DNA from 3 places in the Pseudomonas sp. GOM7 genome. Region 3 is predicted to be linked to each of the others. Evidence: predicted binding sites of a transcription regulator. Region 3 holds the regulator's gene; each other region holds the start of a gene.

Region 1 (10,201 bases), 2.0 Mb from region 3:
AGGCCAGGGCATCGGCCAGTGGCGCCTCGCGGCGGCGGATCCAGCGTGCCCAGACGGCCCCGAACAGGGCGAAGAACAGCCCCAGGCCGGCGACGAAACCCAGGGTCAGAAAGCCGGCCAGGGCCGGCGAGGCCGAGCCGTAGTCGTGGATGCTGACATATACCCAGCTAGTGCCTGAGGCGAACAGGCCGAAGCCATAGCTCCAGCTACGCAGCGCCGCCTGGCCGGGGCGCAACTCGCGCAGGCCGTAATACAGCAGGGCAATGGAGATGACGGCCAGCGGCCAGATATCGAAGGGTGCCAACGCCAGCGTGGTGAGCGCACCGCCGAGCATGGCGAGCAGATGACCGGGCCAGCCCGGGCGGGTTATCCATTGCGGCATGGAAGCATCCTGGGGAGTCTGAGGTGGCGCAAGGGTAGAGCGGATCGGGGCGCGGGGAAAGCCTTCATGCAGCGCAGACAACCTGCGCTGCACACTCAGAACCCGGCGAAGTGCAGATAGCTGGAGGTGATGGCATCACCCCAGAGCAGGGCGATCCAGCCGGCGATGGCCAGGTAGGGGCCGAAGGGGATGGGCGTGCTGGTGTCGCTGCCACGCAGGCGCAGAAGGATCACCCCCAGAACCGCACCGACCAGGGACGACAGCAGGATGGTCAGCGGCAGCACCTGCCAGCCACCCCAGGCGCCGATCATGGCCAGCAGCTTGAAGTCGCCGTGACCCATGCCCTCCTTACCGGTGATCAGCTTGAACAACCAGTACACCGACCACAGGCTCAGATAACCGGCAATGGCGCCCCACAGGGCGTCTTCCAGGCTGGTGAACAGGCCGAAGTGGTTGACCATCAGGCCGAGCCAGAGCAGAGGCAGTACCAGCACGTCCGGCAGGATCTGGTGGTCGGCGTCGATAAGGCTCATCGCCAGCAGGCCCCAGCTCAATAGCAGCATGGCACCCGCCTGCCAGGTGAAACCGAAATGCCAGGCGATATAAGCCGAAAGCAGGCCGCAGGCCAGCTCCACAATGGGGTAACGCTTGCTAATGGCCGCCTTGCAGTTGGAGCACTTACCGCGCAGCGCCAGATAGCTGAGCAGCGGAACGTTCTCCCAAGGGCGAATTTCATGACCGCAGTACGGGCAGCTCGAATTGGGCAGGATCAGATTGAAGGTGGCCTGCCTGGGTTCGGCAGGCAGCTCCAGTATCTCGCGTGCCTGCTCCCGCCAATCTCGCTGCAACATCAGCGGCAGGCGGTAGACCACCACATTGAGAAAGCTGCCGATCAACAGGCCCAGCAGCAGGGCGCAGCAAGCGAAGGCCAGCGTGTGGCTGGCCAGAAAATCAAGCACCAGCATTTAAACCACGGAGCCCAGTTGGAATATCGGCAGGTACATGGCAATGATCAAGCCGCCAACCAGTACCCCGAGCACGGCCATGATGATCGGCTCCATCAGACTGGTGAGGCCATCGACCATATTGTCCACTTCCTCTTCATAGAAGGAGGCGACCTTGTCGAGCATCTCGTCTAGCGAGCCGGACTCCTCGCCGATAGCGGTCATCTGCACGGCCATGGAGGGGAAGGTGCCGGTGGTCTTCATCGAGAAGTTGAGTTGCATGCCGGTGGACACGTCTGCCTTGATCTTGTTGGTCGCGGTCTTGAACACCACGTTGCCGGTGGCGCCGGAGACGGAATCCAGCGCATCCACCAGTGGCACGCCGGCGGCGAAGGTGGTGGAGAGGGTGCGGGCGAAGCGTGCTACGGCCGACTTGTAGAGAATGTCGCCGATGATGGGGAGCTTGAGTACGGTGCGATCCACCGAGTCACGGAATTTCTGCGAGCGTTTCATTGCTTCCTTGAAGGCAAAGGCCGCCGCGAAAATCCCGATCAGGAAGATGAACCACCATTCCTGCAGGAACTGGGATATCCCGATTACCATCAAGGTGAAGGCGGGCAACTCGGCGCCGAAGTTGGCGAAGACCGACTCGAACTGAGGCACTACCTTGATCAGCAGGATGGCGGAGACGATGATCGCCACCACCACCACGGCAATGGGGTAGTTCATCGCCTTCTTGATCTTGGCCTTGAGTGCTTCGGTCTTTTCCTTGTAGGTGGCGATACGGTCCAGCAGGTTTTCCAGTGCGCCGGCTTGTTCACCGGACTCCACCAGGTTGCAGTACAGCTCGTCGAAATACTGTGGCTTCTTACGCAGCGAGGCGGCGAAGCTGTTACCGGCGGCGACTTCCTGCTTCACCTCGTCCACCAGCTTGCGCATATTTGGGTTCTCGAAACCTTCGGCAATGATGTCGAAGGACTGCAGCAAGGGCACGCCGGCCTTCATCATGGTCGCCATCTGCCGGGTGAACAGGGCGATGTCCATGGGCTTGATCTTCTTGCCACCGCCGAAGGAAATGCTCGATTTCTTGCGCACCTTGGTTGGGTTGATGCCCTGCTTGCGCAGTTGCGCCTTGACCAGGGACGGGTTCTGCCCGTTGATCTCGCCTTTGACGACCGCGCCGCTTTTGTTCTTGCCTTCCCAGGTGAATACGCTGGTTTTCAGAGCTTTTGCCGCCATGGTTAATCCTTGGTTACGCGGTTGACTTCCTCAAGGCTGGTAACCCCTTGCATGGCCTTGAGCAAAGCGGAGGTGCGCAGATCATTGAAGCCGTCTTTACGCATCTGTGTGGCGATATCGATGGAGTTGCCTTCTTCCATGATAATGCGCTGCAGGTTGGGCGTGTTTTTAACCACTTCATAAATACCGACACGACCCTTGTAACCGCCCTTGCAATTTTCGCAGCCAACCGGGCCGTAGATCTTGAAGGTGCCGATCTTGTCCTCGGGGAAGCCTTCAGCCAGCAGCGCTTCGCGCGGTACGTCCACTTCCTTCTTACAGTGGTTGCACAGCTTGCGCGCCAGGCGCTGGGCGATGATCAGGTTCACCGAGGTGGCGATATTGAAGGAGGGCACACCCATGTTGCGCAGGCGCGTGAGGGTTTCCGCGGCGCTGTTGGTATGCAGGGTGGACATTACCATGTGCCCGGTCTGCGCGGCCTTGACGGCGATGGAGGCGGTATCCAGATCGCGGATCTCACCCACCATGATGATGTCCGGATCCTGACGCAGGAAGGCGCGTAGCGCCTGGGTGAAGTCCATACCCTGCTTGGGATTGACGTTGACCTGGTTGATACCTTCGAGGTTGATTTCCACCGGGTCTTCGGCGGTGGAAATGTTCACGTCCGGCGTATTGAGAATATTCAGGCCGGTATAGAGCGACACCGTCTTGCCCGAGCCGGTGGGGCCGGTGACCAGGATCATGCCCTGGGGTTGCTTGAGGGCATTCATATAGAGCTCTTTCTGCTCTTCTTCGTAGCCGAGGGCATCGATACCCATCTGTGCGCTGGTGGGGTCGAGAATCCGCATAACGATCTTCTCGCCCCACAGGGTGGGCAGTGTGTTGACGCGAAAGTCGATGGCCTTGTTCTTTGATACGCGCATCTTGATCCGGCCATCCTGCGGCTTGCGCCGCTCGGAAATATCCAGTGCGGCCATCACCTTGAGGCGCGCGGAAATGCGTGGCGCCAACTGGATGGGTGGGCGGGCTACTTCATGCAGGATACCGTCGGTACGAAAGCGCACGCGGTAGGTCTTTTCGTAGGGCTCGAAGTGCAGGTCGGAAGAGCCTCCCTTGATGGCATCCAGCAGCATCTTGTTGACGAAGCGCACCACTGGCGCGTCGTCGGCATCGGCGCCAGTTTCACCTACCGGCTTGTCATCATTGACCGCCTCCACATCCAGGCCATCCAGATCTACATCGGCCAGATCCTCCATGCCGCTATTGGATGACTCGAAGAACTTGTCGATGGCATCGCCGAGCTTGTCATCCTCGACCAGAATGGCTTCGGTGTTGAGGCCTGTACTGAACTGGATGTCGGTGACGGCCTGGTGGTTGGTGGGGTCGGAAAGCCCGACGAACAACTTATTGCCCCGCCGCCACAACGGCAGCACTCGATGCTGGCGTACCAGCTTTTCGCTGACCAGGTCACGTGGCTGACTTTCCTTGTCGATGGCGTTGAGGTCGAAGAAGGATACGCCGAACTGCTCCGAGGCCAGCTCGGCCAGGGCCCGGCTCTTGACCAGCCTGTTCTGCACCAGATAGGTCACCAGCGACAGCTTGTTGCGCTGGGCTTGCTGTTGCGCTTGCTGGGCGGCCTTTTCGTCCATCAACCCGGTTTGCGCCAACTGCCTGGCCAGGCCGGAAAGGGAAATGCTGTCGTTCATCACGGGCTCCACACAGAATCTCTGCCTTATAGCCCAGTTGCAGGGTGGCTGCCAAACCGCGAAAGTGGGAGTGACAAAAAATGGCAGTTAGTGCCGGTTGAGGATGCTGTTGCCTTTGTTGTGCTTGCGGAACGGCGCCATTTGGCGTGTTCTGAAAGGTTGGCACGAGGTCTGCATTTTTCAGGACAGGCTCTGGGCCTATCCATTTCTAGGAGAGAACGAATGAAAGCTCAAATGCAAAAAGGTTTTACCCTCATCGAATTGATGATCGTGGTTGCAATTATCGGTATCCTGGCCGCCGTTGCTCTGCCGGCTTATCAGGATTACACCGCTCGTGCTAAGGTGTCTGAAGTAGTTCTGGCTGCTTCTCAGTGCCGTACTACCATTACTGAGGCTTCTCAGACTGGCTTTGCTGCAACCCCAGCGGCTGCTAATAGCTTTGGCTGCGGAGAGAATGCTACTGGCCCAGTTTCTCAATATGTGGCTACCATTCAAACGACTGCCACTGGTATCATTCAGGTCGCAGCGCGTAATATTTCCCAGTTGGGTACCAATGTGAACCTGGAGTTGCGTCCGTTCAGCGATGCTAACGGCACAACTGCCATGGCTGCAGCTGGCTATAACCGCGCTTCTCTTACCCCCATTCTCGCTTGGCAGTGCGCTGCTGCTGCCACTAACGGCATTGAGACTAAGTACTTGCCGGCTAGCTGCCGTTAAGCATAGATAAACACTCAGCCCTACGCTGTGTGCTAGTTCTAAACAATGCCCCGCTGTGCGGGGCATTGTTTTTTCGTTGTGAAAACTAGGAGCAATAATATTAGAGCTCCTTGATCTTCATTTTCTGGGGCTATTTTCTTTTTTGGAAAGTCTATGGGGTTACGTCTAAAAGCATTCTCTCTACATCTCGGCTTGTCCGGCGTTATTGCTCTGTTGGCGCTCTTTGTTGTGTTTAAACTCTGGTACCCGAATCCGTTACATGCGGCTGTAGGTGTGACCCATGTTTTCTTATTGTTATTGTTGGTCGATGTGATTCTTGGGCCGTTATTGACCTTGTTGGTGTTCAAGGAGCGTAAAAAAACACTGGTGTTCGATCTGAGTGTGATCGCTGTGCTGCAATTGTCGGCTCTTAGCTACGGGTTGTGGACTGTCGCTGAAGGGCGGCCCGCCTGGCTGGTGTTCAATACTGATCGTTTCGATCTGGTGCGAGTGTTGGATATCGATGCGCGTAAGCTGGATCAGGCAGCCCCCGAGTTCCGTCAGCCCTCCTGGCTTGGCCCGCGCTGGGTGGCAGCTACGCCGCCAGACGATAGCGCCGCGCGCAATGAGTTGATATTCGAGTCAGTGCAGGGTGGTAGTGACGTGCCACAGCGCCCTGAGCTTTACCTGTCGCTGGCCGATAGCAGTAAACGGATAAAAGAACGTTTGTACCCTTTGTCTGAGTTGCAGAGGTTCAACTCGGCGGACGAGATACAGTCGGCTATCAGTCAATGGCCTGAAGCTGACGCCTGGCTGCCCTTGATGGCGGGTACACCGATGGTGGTGTTATTGCGTAAGGAGACCGCCGAGGTCGTTGCGGTGGTGGACTTGCGGCCGTGGCTGTAGCCGCGGCCGTCACTCTGGAATAGGAAACTACTGGAGCTGGTTGGTTTGCCGATGTGGTTTGGCAAGTTTGCCAGGCAAGTAGAATAGCTCTCAGATTTTGTCTGTCGGACCCTGCTGAAAACTAGGAGGAGGCTAGCTCTTGGTGGTGGGCATCGCTTTCACAGGTAGCGCTCGATCTCAAATGACGACTATATGATGAGTGTGGGTGAAGTTGAATGTTCGCACCGACAACCTCGGTTTATCCATTCTGGCCTTGGTTTTCACGCAAGTATTGCGGCACTCCGGGTTCGTCCGAACTTATGCTGCTCCGGCCTGCCGGTCACAACGCCAACCGCATCGACAAATCCACCGCCTGCACATCCTTGGTCAACGTCCCCAGCGAGATATAGTCCACACCCGTCTCGGCGATGGTGCGCAAGGTGCTGTCATTGATACCGCCCGAGGCTTCCAGCTTGGCGCGGCCTGCGTTCAGGCGTACGGCTTCGCGCATATCGTCCAATGACAGTTCGTCGAGCATGATGATATCGGCGCCGGCTTCCAGGGCCTCGCGCAGTTCTTCCAGGCTTTCCACTTCCACTTCCACCGGCTTGCCGGGAGCGATCTGCTGGGCGCTGCCTATGGCCTGGGCGATGCCGCCGCAGGCGGCGATGTGGTTTTCCTTGATCAGGAAGGCGTCGTACAGGCCTATGCGGTGGTTGTGGCAGCCACCACAGGTGACGGCGTATTTTTGCGCCAGGCGCAGGCCGGGCAGGGTCTTGCGGGTGTCCAGCAGTTTCACTTGAGTGCCGTCGACCAGGTCGGCGTAGTGGCGGCAGCGGGTGGCCACGGCCGACAGGGTCTGCAGGAAGTTCAGGGCGCTACGCTCGCCGCTGAGCAGGGCGCGCGCCGGGCCTTCGAGGCTGAACAGGGTCTGCTCGGGGTTGACCCGGTCGCCGTCCTGCACCTGCCAGTGCACCGCTACGCGCGGGTCGAGCTGGCGGAACACGGCGTCGACCCAGGCAGTGCCGCAGATCACCGCCGCTTCGCGGGTGATGACGCGGGCGCTGGCCAGGCGTTCGGCGGGAATCAATTGCGCGGTGATGTCACCGCTACCGATGTCTTCGGCCAGGGCGCGGCGGACATTGGCTTCGATTTCGCTGCCGAGGTCGGCGAGGGTCAGATTGGGCATGGTCGGCTCCGGGTTGGGCGAGCGGCGATTATAAAGGCGGCCGAACCTGGGGCAATGCTCCGTTGTCCATGCAGACAAGGGATTCGACTGCATCGCAGCCCCAGCGCCGCATGCAGGCCATGTGGCATCGCGAAAGAGGCGATCTGTGAAGCGCATCATGGAAGTGGCAAAAATGAGCTTGGTATGTCGCACAGGCTCCCTATAATGCATTCATTCCGTTTATTTTGACGCCATATCGTTGACGTTACGAATAAGGCGCGGTTGCTGCTGTGCAGACCAGAGGCCCGAACGGGCAGTCTGCAGGAGACTAGAATGAAGACCGACGCGAACGTGGTGCCGTTGAACAAGGCCGCCGCTGCGCAATCGCCAACTTCGCCGGTAGGAAGACTGCCCGTGGCGCTGATCCAGGTGCGTGACAAAGCCGCGCAACAGCTCAAGCAGAATCTGCAGAGCCTGTTCGACAACGCCGACGATACCCTCTTCGAGATGGCGGATCGGGCGACCAGCAATTCCGAGCAGAATGCCTTCTTCGAGGCCATGCGCGACCTACGCCTCAAACGCAAGAGCATCGAGCGGGTGTTCCTGCAGAAGATCTTCGAAGCCTTCGTCAATCTCAACCAGTACGAGATCGGCAAGCCGCAGCCGGCGCTGGATACGGTGTCGTTCGACAGCCTGAGCCTGGTGCAGAACGATGACCTGGAAGAAACCGTGGCCACCGATGCCATGATTTCTCGGGTCATGAGCCACGATGCCATGGCCCTCGGTCATCTCACCACGCGTCTCAATGCGCTGGTCAGCCGCAAGCTCGATGACAAGAGCAATCCGCTGGGGCCGACCGTGCTTTGCGAATGTTTTCTCGATGCCTGCGGTGGCCTGGGCGTGGAGATCAAGGTCAAGCTGATCATCCTCAAGCTGTTCGAGAAGTACGTGCTCGGCAGTTGCGACACCCTGTATGCCGAGGCCAATCAGGTGCTGGTCGGTGCGGGTGTGTTGCCGGAACTGCAGTCGGCACCGCCGCGCCGGCCGAACCGTCCGGCAGCGGGGGCGAGCCGGACGCATGCGAGCGAAGAAGGTGGCGCGGTGAGCCGCGATGACGGCGTGCAGGAGGTTTTCGGCGCGCTGCAGGAGTTGCTCGCCGAGGTGCGTGGCACGGCCATGACTCCGCGCGCGCCAGCGAGCAATGCGCTGCCGATTTCCAGCAATGACCTGATGCGCCTGCTTTCGCACCTGCAGCAGCGCGCGCCAGCCCAGGCCGAGCCCGACGACTTCGACCTGCGCCCTCAGCTCGAACAACTGCTGGCGCGGGCCAGCGCCAAGAGTGGCAAGACCCGTGTGGTCGGTGAAGTCGACGAGGATGTGATCAATCTGGTGTCCATGCTCTTCGAGTTCATCCTCGATGACCGTACCCTACCGGACTCGCTCAAGGCGCTGATCGCGCGCCTGCAGATTCCCATGCTCAAGGTGGCGGTGCTGGACAAGACCTTCTTCAGCCGGGGCAGCCACCCGGCGCGGCGCCTGCTCAACGAGATCGCTTCGGCAGCCATGGGTTGGGTCGATCAGGACGATGTGCAGCGCGACAGCCTCTATCAGCGTATCGAACAGGTGGTGCAGCGTCTGCTCAACGATTTCGTCGACGATCCGGCGATCTTTTCCGAGCTGCTGGCGGACTTCATGGCCTTTACCGGCGATGAGCGGCGCCGCAGCGAGCTGCTCGAACAGCGCACTCGTGATGCTGAGGAAGGCAGCGCCAAGGCCGAGCTGGCCCGCCGCGAGGTGGAGCAGGCTCTGAACGAGCGGCTGTTGGGCAAGGTGCTGCCGGAGGTGGTGGTGCGCCTGCTGCAGGAGGCCTGGAGCAAGGTGCTGATGCTCACCTGCCTCAAGCACGGTACGGCTTCAGCGCAGTGGCAGGCTGCCTTGCAGACCATGGATGATCTGGTGTGGAGCGTCGAGCCTCACGAGGATGCTGAGGATCGCCAGCGTCTGCTGGAGTTGGTGCCCAGCCTGCTCAAATCGTTGCGTGAGGGCATGAGCAGCGCGGCCTTCGACCCTTTCTCCACCAGCGAATTCTTCAGTCAGTTGGAAGTGCTGCACGTGCAGGCTTTCCAGCGCTTCAAGCGGGCGACGGTGGAGGAGCAGGACGCTGCCGTGGCCGAACAGGCGGCGGACACTCCCGTGCAGGGTGGCGAACCCGCTGCCGAGACACCGGCCATGGTCGAGGTGGTCGAGGAGATCGTCCTGCTGGCGCCGGGGCAGGCCCGTCTGGAAGAGCCCGAGCCGGTGCTGCCGGAGGATGACGAGGCGTTCCGCCAGGTCGACAGCTTGCGCGTCGGCAGTTGGGTCGAGTTCCAGGAAGACGATGAGCACAAGCTGCGCTGCAAGCTCGCGGCCATCATCAAGCCGATTGGCAAGTACGTGTTCGTCAATCGCACCGGCATGAAGGTGCTGGAAAAGACCCGTATCGGCCTGGCCGTGGAGTTCCGCCGCAACAGCATCCGTCTGCTGGACGATGCCCTGCTGTTCGACCGGGCGCTGGAGTCGGTGATCGGCAATCTGCGGCGCTTGAAGAACGCTTGATCGCCTCGTGCCAGGGGCCTGCTTGCCCCTGGCGACCTCGGTTGGCTGCCCCCGTTGCCAACGCCGCTTCCTTTACCCCGCATTGCTGCTTATAGGCCGTTGAAAAACGTAGGCGAGGCAGCCAGTGCAATACCGATGGCGGCCCCGCAAAAGCAGGCGAAAAACGGCCGGGGTCGCGACCGACTTTACAAGCTGTAAATGAGCATTTGATTCGCTTCGCTCACCCCTCTGGGGCCGCGCTAAAGCGCGTTCAGTCTTTGACTGTGAGCCTGCTTTTAACGCAGCAATGGCAACGTAGGTAGTTTTTCAACGGCCTGCTAGAGTGTTGGCTCGCTCAGGAGCACTTTATGCAGCTAGACGCCGCAACCGGCTGGTTCCGGGGGATTCGTCATTGCCCCTCACCCAATTTCAATGCGCGCCCGCAGGGGGAGATTTCCTTGCTGGTGGTGCACAACATCAGCCTGCCGCCGGGGCAGTTCGGTACCGGCAAGGTGATGGAGTTCTTCCAGAATCGTCTGCCGCTGCACGAGCATCCCTTCTTCGCGGAAATAGCCAGCCTGCGCGTCTCCGCGCATTTCTTCATCGA
Region 2 (10,201 bases), 760 kb from region 3:
AGGCGCCGCGGCGCTGGTGATAGATCACTTCGGTGGGCAAGGGCGCCCAGTAGCAGGGGGCTCCTTCGTGCTGGCCAACTTGCACGCTGTGCTCGCATTTCCAGGCTACGCGCACGCCATCGCGGAAGGCTTCCACGGAGAAGCTTTCGCCTTGCTTGAAAAATCGCTCACCATCGGTGGGGATGATTTCATCCAGGGCGATACGCGCGCGCTGCTGGTCGATCTCCACCACGTAGCTCTGAAAACGCTGGCTACGCTCATGGAATTGAATGATCAGAGGGTCATGGTTCTGCAGGAGCTGGCGCAGCGTGGCGATGATTTCCACCTGGGCCTTGAGCAGCTTGGGTGGTTGCGGGCCACTTTCCTCTTGGAATGCGCTGGACACAGTTTGAAGCTCTCCAAATCTTCGGCCGCTATAGGTGCTAGCGTGCCGGGGCACTGGCAGGCCGGCGTGGGCTGCATGTCCCTGTGCTGTTATTGTGCTGAGGCTCAGGCCTGGCTGAGCGGTCGGTGCTGCGCGATTCTAGCGGTAGTCCCGCGACTGTCATAGATGCCGGGCGTATCGCTGCCGCGCAGAATGCCCAGCACCTGGCTGACGCTGGCCTTGTTGGCACGGATCAGCCTGCCGTTGCGCAGGTTGGCATCCTGGCAGCGCTGCAGCAGGGTGGAAAGCTCTTCGCTGCGCGTCAGCAGTTCGTCGCCGAGGCTGGAGCGGGCAGCCAGAGCGTGCAGCCCAGCGCGATCAGCGCTCAAGCCGACCGAGCGCAGCAATTGGCTGCGTTCATTGCCGTGCTGTTGTAGTTGGCTGAGAAGGGGTTGTTTTTCGCCGAGAAGGCTGTCGAGACGGGTGAGGTCGCGTTCACCCAGTGCCAGAAATTCGTCGTCGATCAGTTCAAGAAGTCGCTCGGCAATGCCGATATCGGAAGTGAACAGGTGCAGCAGGTTGGTATCTAGCATCTTGGGCTCCAGGGGAGGCGGGCGTCCAACACCCCCAGCGCCTTAGGCTTAACGCTGGGACTCGAAGTTGAGCAGCTTCTGGGCGACGCGTTGGTCGTCGACCTGGTAACTGCCTTCGGCGATGGCCTTCTTCAGTTGGGCCACACGCTCCTTGTTGACGATCGGCTGATCGTTCAGCTTCTCGCTTGCCTTCTGCAATTGTCGTGCCTGGCTGCTCAGCTCGACGGATTCGCCGCTCTTGACCGGGCTCTGTTTCTCTTCGCCCTTGGCGACGGGCGCCTGATTCGATTGCGTGGCCTCGTTGCGGCCAGCCTGAGTCGAGCCTGCACGCCCCGTGTTCGCGGGGGTAGTGGCGTTATTCAGCCGGTTGAAGTCGATGACCATGATGCAGAACCTCGGACGATTGTTGGACGCTTGCCAAGCTTTTCGGCCCATGGCGGAAAAACTTTAGGAAAAAATTCGGCGTCGTTGGACAGTGTAGGAAATCACCCGCCTGTTGCGCCATAGCAAAGATACCTACATGGCTACTTCCACCTGGCCGGGACCGATCACCCGGGCGCGAATGACCCGTTGCGAACGCAGGTTGCGCACCTGGATCTGCTCGCCGGGCGCGCCGTTGGACAGGGCTTCACCAGGCATGCGCACATTCACCGTGCTGCTGCGAGCGCTGATCACCACCTGATCACCCTTGCGGATCGCATCGACGATCTCCAGATAGTTGGGGGCCAGTACCTGCTCGCTTTGTAACTGTCGCGTCAATTTCTTGCCGATAGCCTGCACGGGGTCGGTCAGGTAACCCTGATTGAGCTGGCCAACGTCACGTTCGACCAGGCTCACATCGGCTGCGCTGAGCACGCTCTTGCGCTTCATGGGGCGCGTGAGTATCAGCACCGGGCGGAACAGGCGCACCTCGCCCGGCACGAAGACCGTCCAGGGCGCGCTGCCGTCGCAGCGTACGCGCAAGGTGACGCGGCCCATCGGTTGCGCAGGGCTTTCCAGGCGCACGCTCAGGGCCTGGTCGCACTGCGGCAGACGCAAGCGCGGATCAATTCGATTGATGCTGATCTCATGGCGTCCCTGAATTTCGCTACGCTGTAAATATTCCACCACGGCCGACTCAAGAAACGACTCGGCAGCGCCGATAAGTTCTTCGGGCGTGGTGACGCTCGCCGGCGCGCCTACGCTATAGCCGAGCAATGGCAAAGCGAGTAAAACGGGGCGCAGGCTGCGACAGATTGCCAGTGGCTGACGGGATGATGACGTTCTAGGTTTCATACTCATTGACGAAGCAAGCCGCGTGCCGCCTGCTAGGCTGTTACAACAAGCGTTACTTGACGATAAAGACAAAGGAGTCCGGGCATGGCCGGGTTACTGGATTCGGTTAACCAGCGTACGCAGTTGGTGGGGCAGAACCGCTTGGAGTTGTTGCTGTTTCGCCTGGATGGCCCGCAGTTGTACGGGATCAACGTATTCAAGGTGAAGGAGGTGCTGCAATGCCCCAATCTCACCATCATGCCCAAGTCCAATGCCGTGGTGCGTGGCGTCGCCAACATTCGTGGCGGCACCATTCCCATTCTCGACCTGGCCATCGCCATCGGTCGCAAGCCGCTGGATGACCTCAAGAGCAGCTTCGTCATCATCACCGAGTACAACACCAAGGTGCAGGGCTTCCTGGTGCGCTCGGTGGAGCGCATCGTCAACATGAACTGGGAGGAGATCCATCCGCCACCCAAGGGCACCGGCCGCGACCATTATCTGACTGCCGTGACCCGTCTGGATCAGCAGTTGGTGGAAATCATCGACGTGGAGAAGATTCTGGCCGAGGTCGCGCCCACGTCCGAGGTGATTTCCGCAGGGGTGATCGACGAGCAGGTGCAGAGCAGCGCGGTGTCCAAGCGGGTGCTGATCGTCGATGATTCCTCGGTGGCGCGCAAGCAGGTGTCGCGCTGCCTGCAGAGCGTCGGCGTGGAGGTCATCGCGCTCAACGACGGGCGCGAAGCCCTGGACTACCTCAAGGGCATGGCCAACGAAGGCAAACGCCCTGAGCAGGAGCTGTTGATGATCATTTCCGACATCGAGATGCCGGAGATGGATGGTTACACGCTCACGACCGAGATTCGTGCCGATTCCCGCATGCAGAAGTTGCACATACTCCTGCATACTTCACTTTCGGGTGTGTTCAACCAGGCGATGGTGAAGAAGGTCGGTGCCGATGACTTCCTTGCCAAGTTCAAGCCAGACGATCTGGCATCACGCGTGGTCGATCGCATTCGTGCAGCGGATGGGGCTCAGGGGTAACTCTTGGCGAACGTTAGGGTTGGTGAGGCGGCATTAGTGTCTTCAGGTAATTTGGATTTCGAGCAGTTCCGGACGTTTCTGGAAAAGGCCTGCGGTATTCTGCTGGGTAGTAACAAGCAGTATCTGGTCTCCAGTCGCCTGAACAAGCTGATGGAACAGAACGGCATCAAGACCCTGGGCGAGCTGGTGCAGCGCATGCAGAGCCAGCCGCGCGGCGGCCTGCGTGAGCAGGTCGTCGATGCCATGACGACCAACGAGACATTATGGTTTCGTGATACCTACCCGTTCGAGGTACTCAAGAACCGGGTCTTGCCTGAGATGATCAAGTCCTATCCGGGGCAGCGTCTGCGCATCTGGTCGGCGGCCTGTTCGTCGGGGCAGGAGCCTTATTCGCTGTCCATGTCCATCGACGAGTTCGAGCGCAGCAACCTGGGGCAGCTCAAGGCGGGCATTCAGATCGTGGCGACCGATCTGTCGCCGTCGATGCTGGCCAACTGCAAATCTGGCGAGTATGACAGCCTGGCCATGGGCCGTGGCTTGTCTCAGGAGCGCCTGCAGCGCTATTTCGATCCCAAGGGGCCTGGGCGTTGGCAGGTCAAGGCGCCGATCAAGAGTCGTGTCGAGTTCCGTCCGCTGAACCTGCTGGACAGTTATGCGGCGCTGGGCAAGTTCGACATCGTGTTCTGTCGTAACGTGCTGATCTACTTCTCCGCCGAGGTGAAGAAGGACATCCTCACGCGCATCCATGCCACTTTGAAGCCGGGCGGCTATCTGTTCCTGGGGGCTTCCGAGGCGCTCAACGGCCTGCCGGACAAGTACCAGATGGTGCAGTGCAGTCCGGGGATCATCTACAAGGCCAAGTAAGGTTCCTTGCGGGGGGGCTTGCTTGGGTAGTCGGGCTTGAGACTGGGCTGGCAAGTTTGTGTGTTGGTTCGTTGAGTGTTTTGGACGCCGCTTTGGGTGTCTTCAGATATTCCGGGTTTCGCCCCCTCGGGCGACTCACTTTTCTTTGAAATCGGAATGCCGCCCAGCGCAAAGAAAAGTAAGCAAAAGAAACGCACCCCCGCCATCCGGCCCCGGCTGCGCCGGGGTTCGTTCGTTCCATCGCTGCTCCGAGGGTCGGCTTACAAGGGCCATCCCTGGCCCTTTAAGCGGGGCCGCCATCGGTATCTCGCGGCATCCATGCCGCTCGCCCCTCTACGCAACGATTCCACTCACCCTCCTGAAGGGGGGCATTCGCGCGCCTGAACGTACATCGGTTCCGGGCATGCCCGGCGTGCTCTGGTAGCAGTGGAGCCATGACGTGGCCGCTTGGTTAAACCAAAACTTTCATTCGCGTAGTTTCATTCGCTTGAATAGCTTGCCGGCCTGCAGCCGGCATCCCGGTCAGCCCTAAGGCTGACCTCATGTGCAACCACTCCGTGCTACTTCTGGGTTACCTCGGGTTCAGGCGCGTGCAGAGCCCGCCCAGGAGGGCGAACGGAGTCGTCGTGGAAGAGGTTGAGCGACATGGATGTCGCGACGACTGCATGGATGCAGGAGGTAGAGCGACGCAGGATGCCAAAGCCGAGAGCCGCGATGGGCCAGGGATGGCCCACCGCGGCGGGCCTCTGGAGCGGCGATGGAGTGAGCGAACCCCGGCGAAGCCGGGGCCGGATGATCGGGCGGAGGGTTTTAGTTACTTTTGCCCGTCAAAAGTGACTCGCCCGGGAGGGCGAAACCAAAAAACATCAACAAAAACGCGGCAATCCGGAACAGACAGCCGAACAACCAACAAGCCAACAAAAATTTGCCAGTGCGGCACCAATCAAGCAGCTCCCCATAAGCAGCAAAATCTCCCAATCAGGTCACGAAGCCACCAGACAGCGACGAATTCAGTCGAAACGACTCGCTGGGTCATCGGCCGAAACTTGAGGGGCAAAGCGCCTGGCCGGCTTTGCCGCTGCTTGCCTGCAGGCGGTAAGGCCTTGCCGCTTTGCCGCTTTCGAGCCAGCAGATTAATCTCAAGTCATTGATATATAAGGTTTTAAATAACTGGCACAGCCTTTGCTGTATGTCTGCCAACAGTGACAGACGGCCCTAGCGGCAAAGGTTCAGAGCATGAGCATCAACTTCGGCAGAGCCCTTGGCATCCACGAACAGGCACTCGGTTTTCGCGCCCAGCGCGCCGAGGTGCTGGCCAACAACATCGCCAACGCCGACACGCCGAACTACAAGGCGCGTGATCTGGACTTCGCCAGTGTCCTGGCTGCCGAGAATTCGCGTCAGCAGCGCGGCCCTGTCTCCCTGAGCCGTACCGACAGCCGCCACATCGCCGCCGATGGTGTGCCTAGCGGCGAAGCCGAGCTGCCCTACCGCACGCCGTTCCAGGCGTCGCTGGATCAGAACAGCGTCGACCTGCAGGTCGAGCAGGCGAACTACGCCGAGAACGCCGTGCAGTTCCAGGCCAGCTTCACCTTCCTCAATAGCAAGTTCAAAGGGCTGACCGCAGCCCTGCGCGGCGAATAAGGAGCGCGATCATGTCCCTAGCCAGTGTTTTCAACATCGCCGGTACCGGCATGAGCGCTCAGAGCACTCGCCTCAATACCATTTCCAGCAACATCGCCAACGCCGAGACCGTTTCCTCGAGCCTGGATCAGACCTACCGCGCCCGCCACCCGGTGTTCGCCACCGTGTTCCAGCAGGCGCAGAACGGCGATCGTGGCTCGCTGTTCGCCGAGCAGGACGAGGCCGGCCGTGGCGTGCAGGTGCTGGGTGTGATCGAAGATCAGAGCAGCCTGATGCCGCGCTACGAGCCTGACCATCCAATGGCTAACGCCGATGGTTACGTCTATTACCCGAACGTCAACGTGGTCGAGGAGATGGCCGACATGATTTCCGCCAGTCGTGCCTTCCAGACCAACGTTGAAATGATGAATACCGCCAAGCAGATGCTGCAGCGTGTGCTGACCCTGGGTCAGTAAGCCAATACGAGGAGCGCAGGTCATGAGCACCGTCAGCGGCACCAACTCGGTACTGGATCAGTACCAGCTCAAGCAGGACACCACCAAGAGCAAGGATCTCGGCAAGAACGAGTTCCTCAACCTGCTGGTGGCTCAGCTCAACAACCAGAACCCGCTGGAGCCTCAGGGCAACGGCGAGTTCATCGCCCAGTTGGCGCAGTTCAGCAGCCTGGAGGGGATCCAGCAGTTGAACAGCAGCGTCAACTCGATGATGTCCAACTTCCAGTCCTCGCAGGCGCTGCAGGCTTCGTCGCTGGTGGGGCGCAAGGTCATCGTGCAGGGCGAGAAGGCGGTGGTCGACACCAGCGAGAGCTTCAAGGGCAGCGTGACGGTGCCGGTAAGCAGCAAGAACGTCTATGTCAACGTCTTCGACAATTCCGGTGCCCTGGTGACGCGCGTCAACCTGGGCGAGCAGGTGGCCGGCAATGCCAGCTTCATCTGGGACGGCAAGGACGACAGCGGCAAGATCATGCCGCCCGGCACCTACAAGTTCGAGGCGCATGCCACCTATGGCAGCGAGACCAAGGGGCTGTACACCCAGTTGCCGGCCAATGTCGACAGTGTCGCGCTGGGTGGCAAGGAACTGATGCTCAATCTTGCCGGCCTCGGCAGCGTTCCGCTTTCCCAAGTGCAGATCATCGGCCAGTAATTATTGTTGCCGGCCATCCCGGCAAAGGAGTTTTCCATGTCGTTCAATATCGGTCTCAGTGGTCTGCGTGCCGCGACCAATGACCTCAACGTTACCGGCAACAACATTTCCAACGCCGGCACTGCAGGCTTCAAGCAGTCGCGTGCCGAGTTCGCCGATGTCTATGCATCCTCGGTGCTGGGCACCGGCAAGAACCCGCGCGGCAGTGGTGTGCTGCTTGCCGACGTGTCGCAGTTGTTCAATCAGGGCAACATCAACTACACGCAGAATGCCCTGGATCTGGCGATCAACGGCAACGGCTTCTTCATGACCAGCAACAACGGCAGCATGAGCTACACCCGCGCCGGTTATTTCGGCACCGACCGTGACGGTTACATCGTCAACAACTTCGGCTATCGCCTGCAGGGCTACTCGGCCGACGAGTCGGGCAACATCCTGCCGATCCAGAGCGACCTGCGCATCAATGCCGGTCAGCAGGAGCCCAGGGCCACCACCTCGGTCACGCAATCGATCAACCTCAACTCCAACGCCGTGCGCCCGGCCAATGCCGGCACCATGGCCGCGCCGACCTTCGATCCAAGTGACTCGAAATCCTTCAACTGGTCGACCTCCACCAATATCTACGATACGCAGGGCAATGCCCACGTCATGTCGCAGTACTTCGTGAAGAACGAGGCGCCGGCCAACAATGGCTGGGTCATGCATGTATTGATCGATGGCGTGAACCCGCGTGATCCGACCAGTACCCAGCCATTCAGCTATGCGATGAATTACGATGCGGCCGGTCAGCTTGCCAACCCGGCTTTCACCCCGATCGCCAGCACCCCGGCCAACCCGGCATTGGATGCGCCGGCCATTCCGGCAACCGCGGCTAACGGCACCTTCGTCCTGGCCCAGGCCGACTGGGTGCCGGCCGAGAAGGATCCGGCCAACCCTGGCGCGCTGGTGCCCAACGGCGCCGACAGTTCTGCCTTTACCTTCGACATGCGCGGTTCGACCCAGTACGCCACGGCCTTTGGCGTCAACAGCGTCAGTCAGGACGGCTATACCACAGGCCAGCTAGCGGGCCTGGAAATCGACGATACCGGGGTGATCTTCGCCCGTTACACCAACGGCCAGTCGAAGATTCAGGGGCAGGTGCTGATGGCCAACTTCGCCAACGTGCAGGGTCTGACGCCCAACGGCAAGACCGAATGGGTGCAATCCTTCGAGTCGGGTGAGCCGGTGATCGGTACGCCGCGCAGCAGTACCCTGGGGGCCTTGCAGGCCGGCGCGCTGGAAGATTCCAACGTGGAAATCTCCGACCAGTTGGTGAACCTGATCGTCGCGCAGCGCAACTACCAGGCCAACGCCAAGACCATCGAAACCGAGAGCGCCATCACCCAGACCATCATCAACCTGCGCTGATCCCTGGCGCACCTGGCAAAGCGGCAAGCCTGGCTTGCCGCTTTGCTGCTTCCGGCCCGGCAAAACTTCGCCGCCAAGATCCTTAAAGCCTTTTTATCTTCTCTAATACTCCTTTTAAATCAGTATCTTGTGGTTGTTTTTCGGGAATGGCACGGCACTTGCTTTAGAGCATGCAAAGAGCCAAGGGCACGTCGCCCACTCGGAGGATTTCCATGGACAAGATGCTGTACGTCTCCATGACAGGTGCGCAGAACAACAGCCTGGGGCTGCGCGCCCACGCCAACAACCTGGCCAACGTGTCGACCACCGGTTTTCGCCGTGATTTCGAGCAGGCGCGCTCCATGCCGCTGTTCGGCGAAACCTTCCCGGCCCGCGTATTCGCCATGAGCGAACGCCCGGCCACGGATTTCCGGCCAGGCTCGTTGCAGGAAACCGGGCGTGATCTGGACGTGGCCGTCGGCGGCAAGGGCTGGATCGCCGTGCAGGCTGCCGATGGCAGCGAAGCCTATGTGCGAACTGCCAGCCTCAACATCGATGCCCTTGGCGTCCTGCGCACCGGCAATGGCTTGCCGGTCATGGGCAATGCCGGGCCGATCGCCGTGCCGCCGGAGCAGAAGGTGGAGATCGGCCAGGACGGCACCATCAGCATCCGCGCGCTGGGCGAGGCACCCAATACCCTGGCCGAGGTCGACCGCATCAAGCTGGTCAATCCCGATCCCAAGCAGATGGAGAAGGGCACCGATGGCCTTATCCGGGTCAAGGGCCAGCCCCAGGTCGAGCCCGATGCCACCGTCACCCTGACCTCGGGCTTTCTCGAGTCGAGCAACGTCAATGCCGTCGAAGAGATGACCGCCATCCTCGCGCTGTCCCGCCAGTTCGAGCTGTCGGTGAAGATGATGCGCACCGCCGAGGACAATGCATCGTCCGTGGCTCGGGTTTTGCAACTTAGCTAATTACCAGTACGCGGCGCCGTAAAACCGGCGCCCGAGGAGAAACGACATGCTTCCGGCTCTGTGGGTCAGCAAGACAGGCCTGTCCGCCCAGGACATGAACCTGACCACCATTTCCAACAACCTGGCCAACGTGGCGACCACCGGCTTCAAGCGCGACCGCGCGGAGTTCGAGGATCTGCTGTACCAGATTCGCCGTCAGCCGGGTGGCCAGTCCACCCAGGACAGCCAACTGCCCTCCGGCCTGCAGCTCGGTACCGGGGTGCGCATTGTGGGCACGCAGAAGATCTTCACTGCAGGCAGCCTGCAGACCACCGAGCAGCCGCTGGATCTGGCGGTCAACGGTCGCGGTTTCTTCCAGATCCTGATGCCCAATGGTGACGTGGGGTATACCCGCGACGGCAGCTTCCATCTCAATTCCGATGGCCAGATCGTCACTTCTCAGGGTTTCGCGCTGGAGCCTGCCATCGTCCTGCCGGCGGAGGTGCGTACCTTCACCGTGGGTGAAGACGGCACCGCCTCCGTGACCACTGCCGGCAACCCGCAGCCGCAGGTCATCGGCAACATCCAGTTGGCCGACTTCGTCAACGCCGCCGGCCTGGAAGCCATCGGCAACAACCTGTTCCTGGAAACCGGCGCCAGTGGTGCGCCGCAGGTAGGGGCGCCGGGACTCAACGGCCTCGGCACCACGCTGCAGAACACCCTGGAAAACTCCAACGTCAGCGTGGTCGAGGAACTGGTGAACATGATCACCACCCAGCGCGCTTATGAAATGAACTCCAAGGTGATTTCCACCGCCGATCAGATGCTGTCGTTCGTGACGCAGAACCTCTGATCCATCGAGCCCGACTAGTTACACCGTGAGGTAGAGGTTATGAACCGGCAATTGATCTGTTTTCCCCTGTTGGCGAGCGTGCTGCTGAGCAGTGGCTGCGTGG
Region 3 (10,201 bases):
CCTATGAATGACATGGCCACGCGCATCGAGCGCGACAGCATGGGCGAGCTGGAGGTGCCGAGCGCAGCCCTGTACGGCGCGCAGACGCAACGTGCAGTGAACAATTTCCCAGTGTCCGGGCGACGCATGCCGGCGGCCTTCATCCGTGCTCTGCTGCTGGCCAAGGCGGCAGCGGCGCGGGCCAACGTCGAGCTGCAGCAGGTCGATGCGGCCATGGGCGATGCCATAGTCGCGGCCTGTCAGGAACTGCTGGCCGGCGACTACCTCGCGCACTTTCCGGTGGACGTGTTCCAGACCGGCTCCGGCACCAGCTCCAACATGAACGCCAACGAGGTGATCGCCACCCTGGCCAGCCGTATTCTGAGTAGCCCGGTCAGCGCCAATGACCACGTCAATTGCGGCCAGAGCAGCAACGACATCACCCCCACGGCCATCCACGTCAGCGCCGCCATCGAGTTGCACGAGCGCCTGCTGCCGGCCCTGGGCCATCTGCTCAAGGTGCTGTGCGAGAAATCCCTGGAGGTGCAGCCCTACGTCAAGACCGGGCGCACTCATCTGATGGACGCCATGCCGGTACGCATGAGCCAGGTGCTCGATGGTTGGGGCCAGCAGATCCAGGCCAACATCGAGCATCTGCGCGCTCTGCAGCCGAGCCTGCAGGCGCTGGCGCAGGGCGGTACGGCGGTGGGCACCGGGGTCAATGCACACCCGCGCTTCGCCGAGTCGTTCTGCCTGGAGCTGAGCGCTCTGAGTGGCATCACCTTCACCCCTGGGCAGAATTTCTTCGCCTTGATCGGCTCGCAGGACACCGCCGTGGCGTTGTCTGGGCAGCTCAGGACGCTGGCTGTGTCCTTGATGAAGATTGCCAACGATCTGCGCTGGATGAACTCAGGCCCTCTGGCTGGCCTGGCCGAGATCGAGCTGGAGGCCCTGCAGCCGGGCTCGTCGATCATGCCGGGCAAGGTCAATCCGGTGATTCCCGAGGCCACCGCCATGGTCGCCGCGCAGGTGATGGGTAATGACGCCACCATCGCCATCGCCGGGCAGTCCGGCAACTTCGAGCTGAATGTCATGCTGCCGCTGATCGCCGACAACCTGCTGGGCAGCATCGACCTGCTGGCCAATGCCAGCCGTCTGCTGGCCGACCGTGCCATCGCCAGCTTCAAGGTCAACCAGGCCAAGCTCAGGGAGGCGCTGGAGCGCAACCCCATCCTGGTCACGGCGCTGAACCCGATCATCGGTTATCTCAAGGCAGCCGAAATCGCCAAGCAGGCCTACCGAGAGGGGCGGCCGATCATCGAGGTCGCGCTGCAGCACACGGATCTGTCGCGCCAGCAACTGGAGCAGTTGCTGAACCCGGAAAGGCTCACCGAAGGCGGGCTCTGAAGGCCTGACAGGGGCAGCGCGTGGTCGGCCACCACCGTTGCCCTCGATTCGTTCATCGCAACTGCCGTTTCGGCAAGGGGCTGTCATGGAGCACTGGAAGACCGTCATCGAAGCGGGCAATCGCTGCTTTACCGAGGGGAACTGGGTTCAGGCGCGCGAGCTGTACCTGCAGGCGCTGGCCGAGGCGCAGGTGCTGCTGGGGCGCTGGGCCGATCACGAGCAGGCAGTGGCGGCGTTCGTCGTTTCCCACCACAACCTGGCCGACCTGCACCTGACGCTCGAGCAAGCGGAGTCGGCCGCGGAAAACCTCTGTGCCTGCCATGAGCGCCTGCTGAGCATCCTTGGCAATGGCGCGCTGCCCGAAGCACTGCAGCAAGCGGCGCTCAGGCACAGCCAGCGCACCTATCTCGAGCTGCTGCAGTTCATCGCCGAGTACGGCACCTTTCCGCGTACTGATCGCCTGCTCGGTGCTGCCCGGCGTCATGCCTGTACGCCTCATCCGAGCTGCTCGTGCGGCCCGGGCCCTGTCTATCACTGAAGGAGTTCGTCCATGCCGCACAGTCTGCCAGCCCTGCCTTATGCCTACGACGCCCTGGAACCGCACATCGATGCGCAGACCATGGAGATCCACCACAGCAAGCATCATCAGACCTACATCAACAACCTCAATGCCGCGCTGCAGGGCAGCGAGTACGAGGAGGTGCCGGTGGAAACCCTGCTGCGCGAACTGGCTGAGCTGCCCGAAGCGCTGCATGCAGCGGTGATCAATCAGGGCGGTGGGCATGCCAACCACAGCCTGTTCTGGACGGTCATGTCGCCCAGTGGTGGCGGTGAGCCGAGTGGCGAGCTGGCTGCGGCCATCGACAGTCAACTGGGTGGTTTTGCTGCCTTCAAGGAGGCCTTTACCAAGGCTGCCCTGAGCCGCTTCGGCAGTGGCTGGGCCTGGCTGAGCCTGACCCCGGAGAAGCGTCTGGCGGTGGAAAGCAGCGCCAACCAGGACAGCCCGCTGATGCATGGCAACACGCCGATTCTCGGCCTGGATGTGTGGGAGCACGCTTATTATCTGCGCTACCAGAACCGTCGACCGGAATACATCGGCGCCTTCTACCATGTCATCGACTGGGACGAAGTGGCGCGTCGCTACCGCCAGGCCATGGGTTGAGCTGGCAAGGTATGCGCGTGACGCAGGCTGTTGCGCTTGGCCGTAATGGCCGCATCTTCCGCTACCTGCTGGGTGGCACCATCCTGTTCTGTGGTGGCCTGCTGCTGCTGATCCAGGCCCTGGTGCTGCTCGACCAGAGCGCGCAACCTCGTCTGCTGCAAGCGCTGCAGGCTGGCCTGCTGTGCGCTTCCGGCACGGCCCTGGGGGCCTTGCCGGTGTTGTGCATGGGCAACTTGTCCGCACGCATGCGTGACAGGCTGCTGGGCTTCGGCGCCGGGGTGATGCTGGCGGCCACGGTGTTTTCCCTGCTGGTGCCAGCACTCGAGGTGGCCAGGGAACAAGGCTTCTCGGCCTGGGGCGCGGGCGCTCTGGCCAGTATCGGCGTGTTGCTCGGGGTGGTTGCCATGCACCTGTTGGGGCGCCGCCTGGCGCAACGGCAAGGTGAGCAGAGCCTGGCCTCCGGGCTCGTCCTGTTCGTCATCGCCATCACCGCACACAACGTGCCCGAAGGCATGGCGGTCGGCGTCGCCGCTGGTGCAGGCTTGAGTGGTGCGCAGGGGTTGGCCATCGGCATTGCCCTGCAGGACATGCCCGAGGGATTGATCGTGGCACTGGGCCTGGCCAGCGCTGGCATGGCGCGCGGCAAGGCGGTGCTGATCGGTGTGGCCTCGGGCCTGGTGGAACCGTTGTTCGCGGTGCTCTGCGCCTGGTTGGTGGGCATCTCGCAGCTACTGCTGCCCTGGGGCCTGGCGTTGGCAGCGGGGGCGATGCTGTTCGTGGTGATCCATGAAGTCGTGCCCGAGTCGCAGCGCGAAGGGCATGGCAGCGAAGCCTGCCTGGCCCTGACCGCAGGCTTCTGCCTGATGATGGTGCTGGATACGGCCCTGGCGTAGCCCGCATTAATCCGGGGGAGGGCTCCCGGATTGCATCCGGGCTACCTTTGTACATGTGTAGGAGCGAGCTCTGCTCGCGAAGCTTTTGGCGTTACCTGCGTTCGCGAGCAGAGCTCGCTCCTACAGTTCGTAGGGTGCGCTGTGCGCACCGCTTGTGCTTCGGATGCAGCGGCTTGGTGCGCACGGCGCACCCTACGGCGTCGCGTATACCGGGCGCTCCGTGCACGATGGATGTCTTGCAGCTTGCAGCTTGCAGCTTGCAGCTTGCAGCTTGCAGCTGCTTTATTCGCCCTCGTCGAAATAGTTGTCGATCAGCGCGATCAGCGCCTGCATGGCCGCTTCGTCCTGCTCGCCCTCGGTGTGCAGATGCACCGGGGTGCCTTTGCCGGCCGCCAGCATCATCACCGCCATGATGCTCTTGCCGTCCACCAGGCTGTCGCTGCTACGGCCGATACGCACCTGGCAGGGGTACTGGCTGGCAACACCGACGAATTTGGCGGCAGCACGAGCGTGCAGGCCGAGTTTGTTGATGATGGTGACTTCGCGGATTGGCATCGCGGCAGGGATTCCTTAGCTGAGGTCGCGGTGGCGAACCTGGACGTTCTTCAACGAATGCTTGAGGGCTTCGCTCAGGCGTGCGGCCAGGTACACCGAACGATGGTGTCCACCCGTGCAGCCGATGGCGATGGTCACGTAGGCGCGGTTGCTGGCGGCGAAGCGCGGCAGCCACTTCTCCAGGTAGGTGAGGATGTCCTGATACATATCTTCGACCTCCGGCTGCGCGGCCAGGTAGTCAATGACCGGCTGATCGAGACCGGAGAAGTCGCGCAGCTCCGGCTTCCAGTAGGGGTTGGGCAGGCAGCGGGCGTCGAACACCAGGTCGGCATCGACCGGCATGCCACGCTTGAAACCGAAGGATTCGACGAGAAAGGCCGTGCCGCTCTGGGTTTGCCCGAGCAGGCGCAGCTTGAGGGTGTCGCGCAACTGGTAGAGGTTCAGGCGCGTGGTGTCGATCTTCAGGTCGGCCAGGTCGATGATCGGCGCCAGCAACTGGCTTTCGTAAGCGATGGCTTCTGCCAGTGAGCGGTTGTCGTTGGTCAGCGGGTGGCGCCGACGGGTTTCCGAGAAACGCTTGAGCAGGGTGTCGTCTTCGGCGTCGAGGTAGAGCACCTCGCAGCGAATACCGCGCTTGTGCACTTCGTCGAGCAGTTCGGGAAAGCGCCGTAGCTGGCTGAGCAGGTTGCGCGCATCGATGGATACCGCGACCTGAGGCAGCATCAGATCGCTCTGCGGCAGGAAGCGTTCGGCCAGATCCGGCAGCAGGCTGGCCGGCAGGTTATCGATGCAGTAGAAACCGTTGTCTTCGAGTACATCGAGGGCAGTGCTCTTGCCGGAGCCGGAGCGACCGCTGACGATGATCAGGCGCATGGTTATTGACCGTTCTGGATGTCCACGACCACCTGGTAGAGCGCTTCACTGGTCGGCGCCTGGCGCAGGCGTTCGCGCACGTCCTGGCGGTCGAGCATGCTGGCGATCTGGCGCAGGAGTTCGAGGTGGGCGTCGGTGGCGGCTTCCGGCACCAGCAGGACGAACAGCAGATCGACCGGCGCGCCGTCGATGGCGTCGAAGTCGACTGCCGTGTCCAGGCGCAGCAGGGCGCTGATCGGTGCGTTGCAGCCGGCCAGGCGACAGTGAGGGATGGCGATGCCGTTGCCGAAGCCGGTGGAGCCAAGCTTCTCGCGGGCGATGAGGCTCTCGTAGATGTCCTGATTGTCCAGCTCATCGAGGTCGCGGGCGACCAGGCTGGCGATCTGTTCGAGCACACGCTTCTTGCTGCCGCCCGGCACGTTCACCAGGGAACGGCCGGGGGTCAGGATATTTTCAAGTCGGATCATGGAAGGGAAATGTCAGCGGGCTGTGGCGCCTTGCAGGCGATCGAGCTGCTTTTCCTTGTGCTTGATAAGTTGACGGTCGAGTTTGTCTGCCAGCAGGTCGATGGCAGCGTACATATCGTTATGTTCGGCGTTGGCGACGACCTCACCGCCAGCAACGTGAAGGGTGGCTTCGATCTTCTGCTTGAGCTTTTCGACCTCCATGATCACCTGAACATTGGTGATCTTGTCGAAGTGGCGTTCCAGTCGGCCGAGTTTCTCGCCGATGTAGTCACGCAGGGCGTCGGTCACATCCAGCTGATGTCCACTGATGTTGACTTGCATACCGCTTTCTCCTTGTTGCCTTGTGTAAGAGATAGGCCTTAACGAGGCCCACCACCGGAACACTGTGGCCTGCTCGCCATGGACGAGCAGTCGATCTTGCTCACATCAGTCGCTTGCGTTCGCTGGAGGGGGCGATACCGAGGGATTCACGGTACTTGGCCACCGTGCGACGGGCGACTTGGATGCCTTGTGCCTCCAGTAAACCAGCGATCTTGCTGTCGCTCAACGGCTTTTTCGCGTTTTCCGCGGCCACCAGTTTCTTGATGATGGCGCGAATCGCCGTCGACGAGCATTCGCCGCCTTCGGAGGTGCTGACGTGGCTGGAGAAGAAGTATTTCAGCTCGTAAATGCCACGCGGGGTATGCATGAATTTCTGCGTGGTGACGCGCGAGATGGTCGACTCGTGCATGCCCACCGCCTCGGCGATGTCGTGCAGCACCAGGGGCTTCATCGCCTCGTCGCCATAGTCGAGAAAGCCGCGTTGGTGCTCGACGATCTGCGTGGCTACCTTCATCAGGGTCTCGTTGCGGCTCTGCAGGCTCTTGATGAACCAGCGCGCCTCCTGCAACTGGTTGCGCATGAAGGTGTTGTCGGCGCTGGAATCGGCGCGTTTGACGAAGCCGGCGTACTGCGCATTGACGCGCAGGCGCGGCATGGCTTCCTGGTTCAACTCCACCAGCCAGCGGCCGTTGTGCTTGCGCACGATGACGTCCGGCACCACGTATTCCGGCTCGCTGGATTCGATCTGCGAGCCCGGGCGCGGATTGAGGCGCTGGATCAGCTCGATGACCTGCTTGAGCTCGTCTTCCTTGAGCTTGGTGCGGCGCATGAGCTGGGCGTAATCGCGGCTGCCGAGCAGTTCCAGGTGTTCGCTGACCAGGCGCTGGGTGTCGTTGAGCCAGGGCGTGCTGGCCGGGAGTTGGCGCAGTTGCAGCAGCAGGCACTCGCGCAGGTCGCGGGCGCCGATGCCGGCCGGCTCGAACTGCTGAATGCGGTGCAGCACCACTTCCACTTCGTCCAGTTCGACGTCCAATTCCGGGTCGAAGGACTCGGTCACTTCCTCGAGGGTTTCTTCGAGGTAGCCATCGTTGTTGATGCAGTCGATCAGGGTGGCGGCGATCAGCCGATCCTTGTCCGACATGGGCGCGAGGTTCAGTTGCCAGAGCAGGTGGCTGTGCAGGCTCTCGCCGCTGGAGGTGCGGGTGGTGAAGTCCCACTCGTCATCGTCGTTGCTTGGCAGGCTGCTGGCGCTGGTCTGGTAGATGTCTTCCCAGGCGGTATCGACCGGCAGCTCGTTGGGAATGCGTTCGCCCCACTCGCCTTCCTCCAGGTTATCAACCGTCGGAGTGGCTTCCTGGTAGCTCTCTTCCTTGCTCGGCGCGGGAGCAGCGCTTTCGGCGCCGTCGGCCATCGGGTCGCTGTTGTCGAAGTCGTCGCCGTCTTCCTGGCGCTCGAGCATGGGGTTGGATTCCAGCGCCTCCTGAATTTCCTGTTGCAGATCCAGAGTCGACAGTTGGAGGAGGCGGATGGCCTGTTGCAGCTGCGGGGTCATCGTCAGCTGCTGGCCCATCTTGAGGACTAGCGATGGTTTCATTGCAGACCTTAATTTACCGGCGAGTTACGCCTTCCACATCAGGGCGCCGAAGCGCCGCCAGGAAGCAAATTATATGCCTGAAAATCTCGTCCTTGCCTAGGGGCTGTCCTATTTCCGTCATCTAAATATGGATGTTTACAGACGGAACTCGTGGCCCAGATAAACCTCTTTCACCGTCTGGTTGGCGAGGATGGTCTCGGCGTCGCCTTCGGCAATCAGTTGGCCATCGTTGACGATGTAGGCCGTTTCGCAGATGTCCAGGGTCTCGCGTACGTTGTGATCGGTGATGAGAATGCCGATACCCTTGGTCTTGAGGTGATGGATGATCTGCTTGATGTCGCCCACGGAGATCGGGTCGACACCGGCGAAGGGTTCGTCGAGCAGGATGAACTTGGGGTTGGTGGCCAGGGCGCGGGCGATTTCCACGCGGCGTCGTTCACCACCGGACAGGCTCATGCCCAGGTTGCCTGAGATGTGGTGGATGTGGAATTCCTGCAGCAGGTTCTCCAGCTCCGCCTGGCGCCCGGCGCGGTCGAGATCCTTGCGCGTTTCGAGGATGGCCATGATGTTGTCGGCCACCGACAGCTTGCGGAAGATCGAGGCTTCCTGCGGCAGGTAGCCGATGCCGGCGCGGGCACGACCATGCATGGGCTGGTGGCTGACGTCGAGGTCGTCGATCAGCACACGTCCCTGGTCGGCCTGCACCAGGCCGACGATCATGTAGAAGCAGGTGGTCTTGCCGGCACCGTTGGGGCCGAGCAGACCGACGATCTGGCCGCTCTCGATGTTCAGGCTGACGTCGCGTACGACCTGGCGGCCCTTGTAGCTCTTGGCCAGGTGTTGGGCTTTGAGAATGGCCATTACTGCTGTTGATCCGCGGGTTTGTTCTTGGGTTGGATGACCATGTCGATGCGCGGACGCGGCACGCTGACGTTGTTGCCGGTGGCGCGTCCTGCGTTGACGATCTGGCGGCGGGTGTCGTAGACGATCTTCTCGCCCTCGAAGGTATTGCCTTCCTGGATCACCTTGGCCTGGTCGATCAGTACGATGCGTTCGTTGCTGGCGAAGTACTGGATGGTCTTGCCGTAGGCTTTGACGATTTCCTTGTCCACGGCGGGCTTCTGCTCGTAGTAGGCGAGGTTGCCGACCGAGGTGAACACGTCGATGTCGCCGCTGGCGGTCTGGGTGATGGTCACGGTGTCGCCAGTGATCTTCAGGGTGCCCTGAGTGATGATCACGTCGCCGCGATAGACCGCCACGCCCTGCTTGTCATCCAGTTCGGCGGTATCGGCCTGGATGCGGATCGGCTGGTCGCGATCGGAGGGCAGAGCCCAGGCGGCCGCGCTTCCAAATGCGGCGCCGAGGCTGAGAATCAGGGGGAGGGTGTTAACGAACCTCATGCTGGCCTCTTACGTTGGACAGCAGGAGCATCCTGCCGTCATTCAAGTACGCTTTCATTCCTTGTGCCGTGGTCACCCCGTTGGCCGCGACGATTCTAACGGCTTGCTCGGTCTGCGCATATTCCTTGTCAGGAATTACGGTCATGCGGCTACTGGTGATGATGGTGGGGCGGTTCTTGGCATCGGTACGGGCAATGCGCACGTCGTCGATCAGTTCCACCTCTTTGCCGCCGGGGGATACCTCGGCGCGCTGGCTGGTGACCTTCCACGGCAGGTTGGTGCCGCGGTACAGATCCAGTTTGGGGTTTTGCACCTGGGTGATGTCGGTGCTCTTGACGTGCTCGAGCTTGTCGGCGGTCATGCGGTAGTGCAGCTTGCCATCGTCCTGGAACTGCACGGTGTGCGCGCCGATGGCGTAGAAGTCGATGGTCTCGTCGCTGTCCGTCTGTTGCGGCGTGCGGCTGGTTTCCGGAGCGATGTTCCAGTAGCCGAGTGCGCCGACGAGTACGGCGATCAAGGCGAATATCAGCAGGTTGAGCGCTTTGCGTGGCATGTCGTGCCCTACAGGTAAGCGGCTTGAGCCGCGTCCAGCGTGCCCTGGGCACGCATGATCAGTTCGCAGAATTCGCGCGCAGCGCCTTCGCCGCCACGCGCCTGGGTCACGCCATGGGCGTGCTGGCGGACGAAACCGTCGGCGCTGGCCACGGCCATGCCCAGGCCGACGCGGCGCATGACCGGCAGATCCGGCAGGTCGTCGCCCAGATAGGCGACCTGTTCATAGCTTAGGCCGAGTTCGGCGAGCAGGCCGTCGAGTACCACGAGCTTGTCCTCGCGGCCCTGGAACAGATGCTGGATGCCGAGGTTGTTGGCACGCCGCTCCACCACCGGGGTCTTGCGCCCGCTGATGATGGCGGTGCGCACGCCCGAGGCCATGAGCATCTTGATGCCATGGCCGTCGAGGGTGTTGAAGGTCTTGAACTCGCTGCCGTCTTCGAGAAAGTACAGGCGGCCGTCGGTGAGCACGCCGTCGACATCGAACACGGCCAGTTTCACGGCGCGGGCACGCTGCAGCAAGGTATTCATCACATCACTCCTGCGCGCAGCAGGTCGCCGAGGTTGAAGGCGCCCACCGGGCGGTCTTCTGCATCGACCACCACCAGGGCGCTGATCTTGTTGTCTTCCATGATTTTCAGGGCTTCCGCGGCGAGCATTTCACCATGTACGGTCTTGCCGTGTGGGGTCATCACCTCGTCGATCAGCGCCTGGCGTACGTCGATGCCCTTGTCCAGGGCGCGGCGCAGGTCACCGTCGGTGAAGATGCCGGCCAGGCGGCCGTCGCGCTCCAGCACGGCGGTCATGCCCAGGCCTTTCTGGGTCATTTCCAGCAGGGCGTCGCGCAGGCTGGTGCCACGTTGCACCTGCGGCAGGGTATCGCCGGCATGCATGACGTTCTCCACCTTGAGCAGCAGGCGTCGGCCCAGGGCTCCACCGGGATGGGAGAAGGCGAAGTCCTCGGCGGTGAAGCCGCGCGCCTCCAGCAGGGCGATGGC

Evidence for each region. Region 3 encodes sigma-54, which starts transcription at its own class of promoters, with help from an activator protein. Its sites were predicted from a motif close to ANTGGCATNNANNTTGCTNT; they were not measured.
Region 1: the regulator sigma-54 is predicted to act here: its motif matches at 4,430-4,449, upstream of OU800_RS04090 (pilin).
Region 2: the regulator sigma-54 is predicted to act here: its motif matches at 5,289-5,308, upstream of flgB (flagellar basal body rod protein FlgB).

What each region holds. Positions count from the first base shown of each region.
Region 1 covers NZ_CP113519.1:897,487-907,687, forward strand. The annotation lists gene lnt (apolipoprotein N-acyltransferase) at 1-382, opposite strand, end outside; gene OU800_RS04075 (prepilin peptidase) at 478-1,347, opposite strand; gene OU800_RS04080 (type II secretion system F family protein) at 1,348-2,565, opposite strand; gene pilB (type IV-A pilus assembly ATPase PilB) at 2,568-4,271, opposite strand; gene OU800_RS04090 (pilin) at 4,494-4,988, shown strand; gene tfpZ (TfpX/TfpZ family type IV pilin accessory protein) at 5,142-5,873, shown strand; gene nadC (carboxylating nicotinate-nucleotide diphosphorylase) at 6,193-7,041, opposite strand; gene OU800_RS04105 (DUF1631 domain-containing protein) at 7,354-9,615, shown strand; gene ampD (1,6-anhydro-N-acetylmuramyl-L-alanine amidase AmpD) at 9,963-10,201, shown strand, end outside.
Region 2 covers NZ_CP113519.1:3,604,722-3,614,922, reverse strand. The annotation lists gene OU800_RS15945 (flagellar brake protein) at 1-385, opposite strand, end outside; gene OU800_RS15940 (flagella synthesis protein FlgN) at 490-957, opposite strand; gene flgM (flagellar biosynthesis anti-sigma factor FlgM) at 1,006-1,341, opposite strand; gene flgA (flagellar basal body P-ring formation chaperone FlgA) at 1,474-2,232, opposite strand; gene OU800_RS15925 (chemotaxis protein CheV) at 2,317-3,255, shown strand; gene cheR (protein-glutamate O-methyltransferase CheR) at 3,292-4,119, shown strand; gene flgB (flagellar basal body rod protein FlgB) at 5,356-5,763, shown strand; gene flgC (flagellar basal body rod protein FlgC) at 5,775-6,218, shown strand; gene OU800_RS15905 (flagellar hook assembly protein FlgD) at 6,241-6,906, shown strand; gene flgE (flagellar hook protein FlgE) at 6,943-8,313, shown strand; gene OU800_RS15895 (flagellar basal body rod protein FlgF) at 8,526-9,266, shown strand; gene flgG (flagellar basal-body rod protein FlgG) at 9,313-10,098, shown strand; gene flgH (flagellar basal body L-ring protein FlgH) at 10,138-10,201, shown strand, end outside.
Region 3 covers NZ_CP113519.1:4,361,084-4,371,284, reverse strand. The annotation lists gene OU800_RS19375 (FagA protein) at 1-11, shown strand, start outside; gene OU800_RS19370 (class II fumarate hydratase) at 13-1,386, shown strand; gene OU800_RS19365 (hypothetical protein) at 1,472-1,924, shown strand; gene OU800_RS19360 (superoxide dismutase) at 1,937-2,548, shown strand; gene OU800_RS19355 (ZIP family metal transporter) at 2,560-3,441, shown strand; gene OU800_RS19350 (HPr family phosphocarrier protein) at 3,724-3,996, opposite strand; gene rapZ (RNase adapter RapZ) at 4,012-4,869, opposite strand; gene ptsN (PTS IIA-like nitrogen regulatory protein PtsN) at 4,872-5,336, opposite strand; gene hpf (ribosome hibernation-promoting factor, HPF/YfiA family) at 5,349-5,657, opposite strand; gene OU800_RS19330 (RNA polymerase factor sigma-54) at 5,758-7,251, opposite strand; gene lptB (LPS export ABC transporter ATP-binding protein) at 7,387-8,112, opposite strand; gene lptA (lipopolysaccharide transport periplasmic protein LptA) at 8,112-8,651, opposite strand; gene lptC (LPS export ABC transporter periplasmic protein LptC) at 8,638-9,204, opposite strand; gene OU800_RS19310 (KdsC family phosphatase) at 9,213-9,734, opposite strand; gene OU800_RS19305 (KpsF/GutQ family sugar-phosphate isomerase) at 9,734-10,201, opposite strand, start outside.